Regions from separate parts of the Pseudomonas sp. ZS1P83 genome, predicted to be linked through region 2. Evidence: predicted binding sites of a transcription regulator. Region 2 holds the regulator's gene; each other region holds the start of a gene.
The links. Region 2 encodes sigma-54, which starts transcription at its own class of promoters, with help from an activator protein. Its sites were predicted from a motif close to ANTGGCATNNANNTTGCTNT; they were not measured.
Positions count from the first base shown of each region.

Region 1: a site for sigma-54 is predicted at 2,423-2,442, ahead of ACYZT0_RS04525 (flagellar basal body rod protein FlgF). Genes of this name have one in related genera too.
Region 3: a site for sigma-54 is predicted at 2,691-2,710, ahead of ACYZT0_RS05675 (circularly permuted type 2 ATP-grasp protein). Genes of this name have one in related genera too.

Region 1 covers NZ_CM142706.1:930,098-934,245, reverse strand. The annotation lists gene ACYZT0_RS04540 (flagellar basal body P-ring protein FlgI) at 1-21, opposite strand, end outside; gene flgH (flagellar basal body L-ring protein FlgH) at 49-744, opposite strand; gene flgG (flagellar basal-body rod protein FlgG) at 797-1,582, opposite strand; gene ACYZT0_RS04525 (flagellar basal body rod protein FlgF) at 1,628-2,368, opposite strand; gene ACYZT0_RS04520 (sigma-54-dependent transcriptional regulator) at 2,630-4,148, opposite strand, start outside.
Region 2 covers NZ_CM142706.1:4,502,504-4,506,651, reverse strand. The annotation lists gene ACYZT0_RS21375 (HPr family phosphocarrier protein) at 1-203, opposite strand, end outside; gene rapZ (RNase adapter RapZ) at 219-1,076, opposite strand; gene ptsN (PTS IIA-like nitrogen regulatory protein PtsN) at 1,079-1,543, opposite strand; gene hpf (ribosome hibernation-promoting factor, HPF/YfiA family) at 1,556-1,864, opposite strand; gene ACYZT0_RS21355 (RNA polymerase factor sigma-54) at 1,938-3,431, opposite strand; gene lptB (LPS export ABC transporter ATP-binding protein) at 3,615-4,148, opposite strand, start outside.
Region 3 covers NZ_CM142706.1:1,174,230-1,178,377, reverse strand. The annotation lists gene ACYZT0_RS05685 (transglutaminase family protein) at 1-290, opposite strand, end outside; gene ACYZT0_RS05680 (alpha-E domain-containing protein) at 287-1,237, opposite strand; gene ACYZT0_RS05675 (circularly permuted type 2 ATP-grasp protein) at 1,250-2,659, opposite strand; gene ACYZT0_RS05670 (ribonuclease E inhibitor RraB) at 3,057-3,398, opposite strand; gene ACYZT0_RS05665 (hypothetical protein) at 3,613-3,846, opposite strand; gene speE (polyamine aminopropyltransferase) at 3,977-4,148, opposite strand, start outside.

The DNA of each region.
Region 1 (4,148 bases), 2.7 Mb from region 2:
CATCAACAGGGCAGCCACCATGAGGCTTTTGAAATTCAACGTGGCCACCTAGAAAGGGAACAGCGGGCTGAGGAAGAAACGGTCGAACCAGCCTGGCTGACTCGCATCGGCAAACGAACCGGTGCCCGAATAGGTGATGCGTGCATCGGCGATACGTGTCGACGAAACGGTGTTGTCAGTCGAGATGTCATCGGCCCGAACCAGCCCGGCAATCCGCACCAGCTCGTCACCGGTATTGAGGGTCATCCACTTCTCGCCGCGCACGGCGATGATGCCGTTGGGCAACACGTCGGCGACGGTCACGGTGATCGAACCGGTCAGGCTGTTGCCCTGCCCGGCTTTACTGTCACCCTTGGTCGCACGGTCGCCGCTGTAGCCGGCATCCAGACTCAGATCACCACTGCCTAACGGGTTATTAGTGTTGGGCACCGTACCAAACAGCGAGGACAGGCCGATGCTGGCCTTGCTGGTCTTTCCAACCTGGGAATTGGCGTTTTTGCTGGCCTGGGTCTTCTCGTTCAGGGTGATAGTGATGATGTCACCGACCCGGAACGCCTTGCGGTCGCTGTACAGATTCTGTTCGAAGCCGGCCTGATAAATCGAACCGTTATTGGCGGCAGCCGGCAACGGCGTGCGCGGCAACACCGGAGCGTAGTAAGGGTCATTGGGCTTGGGCGTCGGACCGACGCAGCCCGCGAGCGCGGCGATCCCACTCAGTGCCAGAACAGATACATAGCGATTCATGACCCTACCTCACGGTGTTGCCGGCGACCTGATGGCCGCCTCATAGACTTGATTACAGATTCTGCGTTACGAACGAGAGCATCTGGTCGGCGGTCGAGATCACCTTGGAGTTCATCTCGTAAGCGCGCTGAGTGGTGATCATGTTGACCATCTCTTCAACGGTGCTGACGTTGGACGTTTCCAGGGTGTTCTGCAGCGTGGTGCCGAAACCGGCCAGGCCCGGGGTGCCGACTTGCGGCGCGCCGCTGGCAGCGGTTTCCAGAAACAGGTTGTTGCCCACCGCTTGCAGACCGGCCGGGTTGATGAAGTCGGCGGTTTGCAGGTTGCCGATCACTTGGGACGCCGGGTTGCCGGCAACGGTGATGGACACGGTGCCGTCGCGACCGACCGTAAAGGTCTGGGCATCGTTGGGGATGACAATGGCCGGTTCCAGGGCGAAGCCGCTGGCGTTCACGATCTGACCGTTGGAGTCCAGGTGGAACGTACCGTCACGGGTGTAGGACGTGGTGCCGTCCGGCTGCAGAATCTGGAAGAAACCGCGACCGTCGACAGCCAGGTCAAGCGGCTGTTCGGTGGTTTGCAGGCTGCCGGCGGTGAAGTTTTTCTGGGTGCCGACGATGCGCACACCGGTACCCAATTGCAGACCCGACGGCAGTTCACTGTCCTGAGTCGACTGGGCGCCTGGCTGGCGTTTGATCTGGTAGAGCAAGTCCTGGAACTCGGCACGGTCACGTTTGAAACCCGTGGTCGACACGTTGGCCAGGTTGTTGGAAATGGTCGTCAGGTTAGTGTCCTGGGCGGACAGACCTGTTTTGGCAACCCATAGAGCCGGAAGCATTCGATTCTCCTCGTGCGCCTGTTTTACGGCGCGACGTTCTGATAATTAGCTGATCTGCAAGACCCGAGCCATGGCCTGGTCATCGTCTTTGGCGGTGTTCATCATCTTGATGTGCAGCTCGAACTGCTTGGCCAGGGCCAGCACCGAGGTCATTTCTTCCACGGCATTGACGTTGCTCGACTCGAGAAAACCGGACACCAGCTTGACGTTGGCATCGGCTTGCGCCGGCTTGCCGTCCTTGGTGTGGATCGAACCGTCCAGGCCTTTGGTCATGTTCTTGAAGTCAGGGTTGACCAGTTTGATGCGGTCGACTTCCGCCATCACGCGAGGACCTTCGCCCATCGCACGAATGCTGATAGTGCCGTCCTCGCCCACTTCGATTTGCTGCTCGGGCGGCACGGCAATCGGCCCGCCATTGCCCATCACCGGCATACCGTTGCCGGCCCGCAACACGCCCAGGGCGTCAACGTTCAGGCTGCCGGTGCGTACGTAGCTTTCGCCGCCGTCAGGGTTCTGCACGGCGATCCATCCGCTGCCTTGCACGGCGACATCGAGGTCGCGACCGGTTTCCACCAGCGCGCCAGGGGAGAAGTCAGTGGCCGGACGCTCGGACAAGGCAAACGCACGCGCCGGAAAGCTGTCACCGAACACCGGCATCGAACGAGCCTGCTCCAGGTCTTTCTGGAAACCGTTGGTGGAGATGTTCGCCAGGTTGTTCGCATGAGCCTTCTGCGCCAGTGCATTCTGGCTGGCGCCGGTCATTGCCACATAAAGGTACTTGTCCACACTCTTTCCTCTGCATGCCGGACGTTTGCCGCCCACTGCTGTACTGCTGAGCGATAAGCAATTTGCAGACCAACTTTTTTCTGGCGGCGCGGGGCCCGGCAAACAAAGGACTTGAGGGGTTCGTAGGGGAAATGGAGATTGTGTCGAAGACGAAAAACCGGCGGTGTTATGCCGGTTAGTGGCAAGTGCTGGCCTTTGCAGCCAACAGATTTCCCTGTGGCGAGGGAGCTTGCTCCCTCGCCACAAAAGTCGCATTGCGCCTCAGGCACCGGGTTCTTTACCGACTTCATACTCACGCAACTTATTGGCGATGGTCGTATGCGAAACCCCAAGCCGCTTGCCCAGCTGCCGACTACTCGGATGCTCGGAGTACAAGCGCTCAAGCACCGCTTTCTCGAAGCGCCCGACAATCTCGTCCAACCCGCCCTCGAGCGAGAAATCGCCAAGTGGCTGACGCACGCCGTAATCCGGCAGGCGAATATGTTCGGCCTTGACGGTCCCGCCCTCGCACAACGAAACCGCCTGGAACAACACATTTTCCAATTGCCGGACATTGCCCGGCCAGTGGTAATGACTGAGCCGATCCATCGCCGCCGGCGCCAGTTTTGGCAGTGGGCAACCGATCTGCCTACTGGCCTGATCGAGGAAGTGCTCCACCAGCGGCGTCAAACCATCGAGGCATTCGCGCAGTGGCGGGATGTGCAGCGAAAGCACGTTCAAGCGGTGATACAAATCCTGGCGAAACTCACCGCGCGCGCACAACTCGGACAGGTCGACCTGCGTTGCGCAGATCACCCGCACATCCAGATAAACCTCTTCATCGCTGCCCACACGACGGAAGCAACCGTCCTGCAGGAATCGCAGCAATTTCACCTGCAAACGCGGGCTCATTTCCCCGACGCCATCGAGAAACAGCGTACCGCCCGCTGTCAGTTCCAGCAGCCCGAGCTTGCCTTCTGCCCTCGCCCCTGCGAAAGCGCCGGGGCCGTAGCCGAACAGCTCCGTCTCAGCCATGGATTCCGGAAGACCGGCGCAGTTGAGCGCCATCAAAGGTGACTGCCCCCGCGGACTCGCCAGGTGGCAGGCGCGCGCCAGCAACTCTTTACCGGTACCGGTTTCACCTTCTATCAGTAGCGGCGCATCCAACGGCGCCATGCGTCGGGCTTCGCGCACTACGGCGGCCATCACCTTGGAGCTTTGGAAAATGCTGTCGAAACCGCGCAGCTCCTGCTTGCGCACGTTATAGATGCGCTCACCGACCCGGTCGGCGCGGTGCAGCGTGAGTACCGCGCCGGCCATGGCTTCGCTGTCGTCATGCTCCGATTGCAGTGGTGCGATGTCGGCGAGAAACACATCACCCTTGACCTTCACCCGCAAGCCGTTGATCCGCGACTTGTTGGCGCGCACCAGTTCCGGCAAGTCGAAATCTTCGGCGTAACGCGACAGCGGAATCCCCGGCACCTCATCCACCCGCACCCCGAGCAACTGTGCCGCTGCGCGGTTGGCCGCGACGATCGAGCCGCCCATGTCGATCGACAGCACCGGAAACTCCAGGGCGCCGAGCAAGGCATTGAGCTCCATGTGCCGACGCTCGCTGGGCATCAGACCTACACGCTTGACGCCAAAAACCCCGGCAATCGATTCGAATTTCGGACGCAACGCCTGGAACTGAATGTTGATCAGGTTCGGGCAATGCAGGTAGATGGCATTGCCATGCTCACCGCCGACCTCGCCGCGTGCGACGTTGATCCCGTATTCCACCAGCAGGTTGAGAATGTCG
Region 2 (4,148 bases):
TCGGTACTCAGGTGAATTATTGTTCCCTTGCCGGCAGCGAGCATCATCATCGCCATGATGCTTTTTCCGTCTACCATGGACTCGGGAGTACGTCCGACCCGAATCGTGCAATCTTTGAACTCACCGGCGACGCCAACGAATTTCGCAGAAGCACGGGCATGCAAACCCAGTTTGTTGATGATTTCAATTTCCAGAGCAGGCATCGCGGTGTGAATCCTTTAGCTGAGGTCGCGGTGGCGAACCTGGACGTTCTTCAGGGTTTTTTGCAGGGCCTGACCCAGACGTTCGGTCAGGTAGACGGAGCGGTGATGTCCACCGGTGCAGCCAATGGCAATGGTGACATAAGCACGGTTGCTGGCGGCGAAGCGTGGCAGCCATTTGAGCAAGTACGTGGAAATGTCCTGGAACATCTCTTCGACATCCGGCTGCGCCGCCAGGTACTCGGCGACCGGTTGATCGAGCCCGGAATGATCGCGCAACTCCGGCTTCCAATAGGGATTGGGCAGGCAACGCACGTCGAACACCAGATCGGCGTCCACCGGCATGCCACGCTTGAAACCAAAAGACTCCACCAGAAACGCAGTACCGGGCTCCGGCTGGTTCAGCAGGCGCAGCTTGATGGTATCGCGCAGCTGATACAGGTTCAGGTTGGTGGTGTTTACTTTGAGATCGGCGAGGTCGGCAATCGGCCCGAGCAGGCTGGTTTCATCGTTGATGGCTTCGGCCAGCGAGCGATTGGCATTGCTCAGAGGGTGGCGCCGGCGGGTTTCCGAGAAGCGTTTGAGCAAGGTTTCTTCATCGGCGTCCAGATAAAGCACATCGCACTGGATATGCCGGCTGCGCACTTCTTCCAGCAGTTCGGGAAACCGCGACAAGTGACTTGGCAAGTTACGCGCATCGATGGATACGGCAACCAGCGGTTGTGCCAGCTCGGTGTGAATCAACGCGCGTTCGGCCAGTTCCGGCAGCAGGCCGGCGGGAAGGTTGTCGATGCAGTAGTAGCCGTTGTCCTCGAGAACATCGAGCGCGGTACTTTTACCTGAGCCGGAGCGGCCACTGACGATGATCAAACGCATGATTACTGACCGTTTTGCTCGTCCAGGACGACCTGATACAAGGCTTCATTGCTCGGGGCGCTGCGCAGTTTTTCGCGCACTTCCTTGCGATCGAGCATGCTGGCGATCTGGCGCAGTAGCTCCAGGTGCGCATCGGTGGCGGCTTGCGGGACCAGCAGAACGAACAGCAGGTCAACCGGGGCGCCGTCGATGGCGTCGAAATCGATGGGGGCATCAAGGTGCATCAAGGCACTGATGGGCGAGTTGCAGCCCTTCAGGCGACAGTGGGGAATGGCGATGCCGTTGCCAAAACCGGTGGAACCGAGTTTTTCACGGGCAATCAGAGCCTCGAAGACATCTTGCATCTCCAGATCCGGCACTTCTTTATGGATAAGGTTGGCAATTTGCTCGAGGGCTTTCTTTTTACTGCCGCCCGGCACGTTCACGAGGGAACGGCCGGGGGTCAGGATGCTTTCAAGTCGGATCATGGGTTGGGAGTGTTAACGACCGGTCGCGCCCTGGAGGAGGCTTTGGGTCTTTTCCTTATGCTTTTTGAGTTGTTTATCCAGCTTGTCAGTCAGTGCGTCGATAGCCGCGTACATATCGGTATGCTCCGCGTTTGCGACCACTTCATTGCCGGGAATATGCAGCGTGGCTTCGATTTTCTGCTTGAGCTTTTCGACCGTCATCGTGACTTGCACGTTGGTGATCTTGTCGAAATGCCTCTCTAATCGTTCGAGTTTTTCGCCGATGTAGGTGCGAAGAGGTTCGGTCACTTCCAGTTGGTGTCCACTGATGTTGACTTGCATACAGCTCTCCTTCGTTGCCAGTGCATAAAGCGGCAGGCAGAAATGCCTGCCACTGGAACGCTGTGGCGTGGCTCTACATCAACCGCTTGCGTTCGCTCGAAGGCGCGATCCCGAGGGATTCGCGGTACTTGGCGACGGTGCGGCGAGCCACCTGAATGCCTTGTGCCTCCAGTAAACCAGCGATCTTGCTGTCACTCAACGGCTTTTTCTGATTTTCCGCGGCAACCAGTTTTTTGATGATCGCGCGGATCGCTGTAGACGAGCATTCACCGCCCTCAGAGGTGCTGACGTGACTTGAGAAAAAGTATTTCAGTTCATATATGCCCCGTGGGGTATGCATGAATTTCTGCGTGGTCACCCGAGAAATCGTCGACTCGTGCATGCCCACCGCTTCGGCGATGTCATGCAGGACCAGCGGTTTCATGGCTTCGTCGCCGTATTCAAGAAAGCCGCGCTGATGCTCGACGATCTGAGTGGCTACTTTCATCAGGGTTTCGTTGCGGCTTTGCAGGCTTTTGATGAACCAGCGGGCCTCTTGCAACTGATTGCGCATGAAGGTGTTGTCGGCGCTGGTGTCGGCGCGGCGTACGAAACCGGCGTATTGAGCATTGACCCGCAGTCGCGGCACGGATTCCTGGTTCAGTTCCACCAGCCAGCGCTCGTTGTCCTTGCGTACGATCACGTCGGGAACGACGTATTCGGCTTCGCCGGACTCGATTTGCGAGCCTGGGCGCGGGTTGAGGCTCTGGACCAGTTCAATCACTTGGCGCAGCTCATCTTCCTTGAGCTTCATGCGACGCATCAGCTGGCTGTAATCGCGGCTGCCGAGCAGGTCGATGTAATCGGTGACCAGGCGTTTGGCTTCGACCAGCCAAGGAGTCTTGGCGGACAACTGACGCAGTTGCAGCAGCAGGCATTCGCCCAGGTTACGGGCGCCGATGCCAGCGGGTTCGAATTGCTGGATGCGGTGCAGGACAGCTTCGATTTCGTCCAGTTCGATGTCCAGTTCCGGATCGAAGGCTTCGAGAATCTCCTCGAGGGTTTCGTCCAGGTAGCCCTGATTGTTGATGCAGTCGATCAGGGTCACGGCAATCAGGCGATCAGTGTCGGACATCGGTGCCAGGTTCAGTTGCCACAGCAAGTGGCTTTGCAGGCTTTCGCCGGCCGATGTACGGGTGGTGAAATCCCACTCGTCGTCATCGTTGCTCGGCAGGCTGCTGGCGCTGGTCTGGTAGACGTCTTCCCACGCGGTATCGACGGGCAGTTCGTTGGGAATGCGCTCGTTCCAGTCGCCTTCCTCGAGGTTGTCCACCGTCGGGGCGGTTTCCTGGTAGGAGGGTTCAGAAACGTCGGCGTTGGGTGGCTGTTCCGCTTTGTCGGCCAAGGGGTCAGCGTTATCGAAGTCGTCGCCTTCTTCCTGGCGTTCGAGCATCGGATTGGACTCCAGGGCCTCCTGGATTTCCTGTTGCAGGTCCAGGGTCGACAATTGGAGCAGGCGGATGGCCTGTTGCAGCTGCGGTGTCATCGTCAGCTGCTGGCCCATTCTCAAGACTAGCGATGGTTTCATGGCAGGGGCTTAACACCTTATTCGCCGGCGCACATGCGCCATCCACTACAGGACGCCGGAGCGCCAAACATAAGCAAATTATATGCCTGAAACCGCAACGTTTGCCTAGAGCGCTGTAACAATAAAAAAGTATTCATTTTTATCGAGACGAGCACTCGATCGACTAGCCAGGCACCTCAGTGCTTACAAGCGGAACTCATGACCCAGATACACTTCCTTGACCAGGTCGTTGGCCAGGATGGTGGCAGAGTCACCTTCGGCTATCAGCTGGCCATCGTTGACGATGTAGGCGGTTTCGCAGATATCCAGGGTTTCACGGACGTTGTGGTCAGTGATCAGCACACCAATGCCCTTGGCCTTGAGGTGATAGATGATCTGCTTGATGTCGCCCACCGAAATCGGGTCCACACCGGCGAATGGTTCGTCGAGGAGAATGAATTTCGGGTTGGTGGCCAGTGCCCTGGCGATTTCCACGCGGCGGCGTTCACCGCCGGACAGACTCATGCCGAGGTTGTCGCGGATGTGGCTGATGTGGAATTCCTGCAATAGGCTTTCCAACTCCTTGCGACGACTGTTCTTGTCGAGCTCCTTGCGGGTCTCGAGGATTGCCATGATGTTGTCGGCTACCGAGAGTTTGCGGAAGATCGATGCTTCTTGCGGAAGATAGCCAATACCGGCCTTAGCACGACCGTGCATAGGCTGGTGGCTGACATCCAG
Region 3 (4,148 bases), 3.0 Mb from region 2:
AGGAACGGCAGCGCCGACTGGCTTTCATGCTCCGCCTCACGCAATTCGTCGATGTCCACCTGCCCACGCGCGCCGATGATGATCGCCTCGTGGGGCTCGTCCATGGTCAGCACGTGCAGGATGTTGCCGAACGGATCGAGTTGCGCGCGCACCGGGCGCGGCAAGTCGAGCTGCCAGCTGAGCACGTGCTGGCGCTCGCTGTCGTGGGGTGTCAGTCGCAGGTACTGGATGCTCGCCCGCACCTGATCTTCGTAGTGATAGGTGGTCTCGTGGCTAATGGAAAGTCTCATGCAGCCTCCAGGTAGGAACTGTGTATGGCGTTACCCAACTGGCGCACCAGCGGGATGAACTCGGTCAGCCAGGCGTGGAGGCCTTCGTCGAGAATTTCGGTGATGCCGGTGTAGCGCAGGCGTGCGTCGATTTCCGCGGCCAGGCGCTGCGCAGGACGACCGTTGGCCCCCGGCAGTTGGGCGAGGATCTGGTCAATTTCTTCGGTGCAGGCGCGCAGGGAACGCGGGACATCGGCCCGCAACAGCAGCAGTTCTGCCACATGCCGGGCGCCGGGGGCGTCGCGGTAGATTTCGGTGTAGGCCTCAAAAGAGGACAACGCCCTTAGCAAAGCACTCCACTGGTAGTAAGCGTGCGCCGTGCCATCGCTGACCGCTTCGGCCTGATCGCCGGCCATTTCGTAGCGGGCATCCAGCAGGCGCAACGTGTTGTCAGCCCTTTCGATAAACGTCCCCAGGCGAATGAAACGGAACGCGTCGTTACGCATGATGGTGCCGTAGGACGCTCCGCGAAACAGGTGGGAACGTTCCTTGATCCACTCGCAGAAACGGCTCATCCCGTAGCGACTCAAGCCTTGATCGGCTATCCCACGAATTTCCAGCCAGGTGGCATTGATGTTTTCCCACATGTCGGCGGTGATTCGCCCACGTACCGCATGGGCACTGGCCCGCGCGGCGCCGAGGCAGCTGTAGATACTCGCCGGGTTGGCCGCGTCCAGGGCGAAGAAATGCAGCAGCCGTTCGGCGTGCAATTCGCCGTGGCGCTCCAGGTAATCGTCCAGGGTGCCGGTAATCAGCAATGGCATGGCAAGTTCATGCAGGCCATCACCTCGGCCATCCTGCGGCATCAGCGACAGCGAATAACTGATGTCGAGCATCCGTGCGAGGTTTTCCGCCCGCTCCAGATAACGCGACATCCAATACAAATCCGAGGCAGTTCTACTTAACATGGCAGGCTTCCTTCAATCCTCGACCACCCAGGTGTCCTTGGTTCCGCCACCCTGGGATGAATTCACCACCAGAGAGCCTTCGCGCAGGGCAACACGGGTCAAACCGCCGGGTACAACCCGGGTTTCGCGGCCAGACAATACAAACGGACGCAGGTCGATGTGGCGTGGAGCGATGCCGTTTTCGACAAAGGTCGGACAGGTCGACAGCGACAACGTCGGTTGCGCGATGTACGCATGGGGCTTGGCTTTGATCCGCGCGCGGAAAGACTCGATTTCCGCCGCCGTCGCCGCCGGCCCCACCAACATGCCGTAACCGCCTGAACCCTGGGTTTCCTTGACCACCAAATCCGGAAGATTGGCCAGTACGTGGGAAAGTTCGGAGGGATTACGACACTGCCACGTCGGTACGTTCTTCAGAATCGGCTCTTCATCCAGGTAGAAACGGATCATGTCCGTGACGAATGGATACACCGACTTGTCATCCGCGACCCCGGTACCGATAGCATTCGCCAGCACGACGTTGCCGGAGCGGTACGACGACAGCAGCCCTGGAACGCCGAGCATCGAGTCCGGGTTGAACGCCAGCGGATCGAGGAACGCATCGTCGAGGCGACGGTAGATCACGTCGACGGCTTTCGGCCCGTCTGTGGTGCGCATGAAGACCTTGTCGTCTCGCACGAACAGGTCCGCGCCTTCCACCAGCTCAACGCCCATTTCCCGCGCCAGGAATGCATGCTCGAAAAACGCGCTGTTGAAACGACCCGGCGTCAGCACCACCACGCTCGGGTTATCGATCGGACTGGCGCTTTTCAGGGTGTCGAGCAACAGGTTCGGATAATGGTCGATGGGGGCAATGCGTTGCGCCGCGAACAACTCGGGGAACAACCGCATCATCATCTTGCGGTCTTCGAGCATGTAGCTGACACCGCTCGGTGTACGAAGATTGTCTTCGAGCACGTAGTACGTGCCGTCGCCATCGCGCACCAGATCGACGCCTGAAATGTGGGAATAGATATCCCGGTGCAGATCTAGCCCTTGCATCGCCAACTGGTATTGCTCGTTGGCCAGCACTTGCTCGGCCGGGATGATGCCGGCCTTGATGATGCGTTGCTCGTGATAAAGGTCGGCGAGGAACATGTTCAACGCCTTGACCCGCTGAATGCAGCCGCGCTCGACGACTCGCCATTCACTGGCGGGGATGCTGCGGGGGATGGTGTCGAAGGGAATCAGGCGCTCTGTTCCTTGCTCATCACCATAGAGCGTGAACGTAATCCCGGCGCGATGAAATAACAGATCGGCCTCGCGTCGCCGTTGTGCCAAAAGCTCGTCAGGCGTTTCGGCCAGCCAACGGGCAAACTCCCGATAATGCGGGCGGACCTGGCCGCCGGCATCGTACATCTCATCAAAATAGGTGCGGATCATGCCGTACTCCTTGTCACCCGGACATTTGGGCTTCGCAAAGCCCGTGCCATCGGCATAAACGCTTTGATATCAATCAGTTGGATAATTGCACTGCACGCACCGCACCAATCCTGTGCGGTAAATGCCCCCACCTGATCACCCCCGCTTCATTGCGAAGCAATGTTGTCGCCTATCACCAGCATAGTCAGCGTTGATTTCACTGCTCGGGAGTCGATGCGGATAATCCGCGCATTCGCTGGAAATCTTGACGAACTTCCCTTTAGCCGCCTGCTCAGGCGGTTTTTTTTGCGCCGGATTCTTGTTTCAGGGTTTTGCCGGGGGCGTTTTCTATCCCGCGAAAACGAAAACGGCCAACCCTGAGGTCAGCCGTTGCTGAGTGTTGTTACTGTTCATAAGGTTATGCGAGTAGCCCTCGTACCTCCTGCTTGACGCCCCATCCTTCGATGATGCCGCCCAATGGCTCGACCACCGCCTCGAAATCCTGCTCAAAGTCGCCGATGCCGTCATAGGTGGCGTACATCACTTTGCTCAGTTCCAGGTACCACGCGCCGTCGTCGCGCACGCTGATTTGTGCATTCAAGGATTCACCACAGTAATGCCCTGCCGCCCTGCGCGCCCGCTCCTCGTCCGGGAAAATGGCGTAGAACTCGATGGGATGGAATCGTGAAAAGTCGAAACCGCCTTCTTTCATGCGGCGCAACACGCTGCTGCTGATGTCTTCTTGATAGGCTGTGCTCATGAAACGTCCCCCTCAGACTGATGGATAGACTTTCCGTATTCCCGGCACTCGCAACCGAATGGGGCGAGCGATGCGGCAACAACATTGCCGGTGGGAAGCAAGCATGTAGCTGACAAGACCAGACCTTAGCGATCCGTTCGCTGATCTCGCTTGCAGAGTAGCCCCAAGATAGAGCCGCTGCCAAGGCCTGGTTGTGAATGTGAAGGGAGAGGTATCAGACGGGAGTAATGCCGAGGATTTGTATGCTGTTCTGAGTTTTAAGATTTTTGACGCTCGCGTCAGCGGTTCGCCCTTCCAGATCATTCAGATCCAGTTCGGCGGCGACAGGAAGGAGCCGGGCCTTGATGAGCTTGGCGGCTTGCTCGTTGTCCGGGCACTCGTCGCACTCAAAGACTTCGTCGACTGTTTCGCCGTGATCATCCACGAAAGTGATTTTCCACTTTTGCATCAGTGCCTCCTCGATCAAACCCGCAAATGGGCTTACATCTATCTGGACTTTTGCCCTGACTGATCGTTCAAATCGATTACCGCGCGCAAGCATGAAAAAACACAGAAACCTGTAGGGGTTATGTGTAGTTTTAGTCGTTACTTGGCTTGTTCACCGCTTGCAGGACATATTGCGGCAAGGCGAAAGCGCCGATGTGGATTTCCGGGTTGTAGTAGCGGGTGATGATGCCGCTGCCGGCGAAGCGCTGCTGCAGGGTTTCGCGGGACAACTTGCGATAGGCGGTAGTGGTCGCGCCCCAGGCG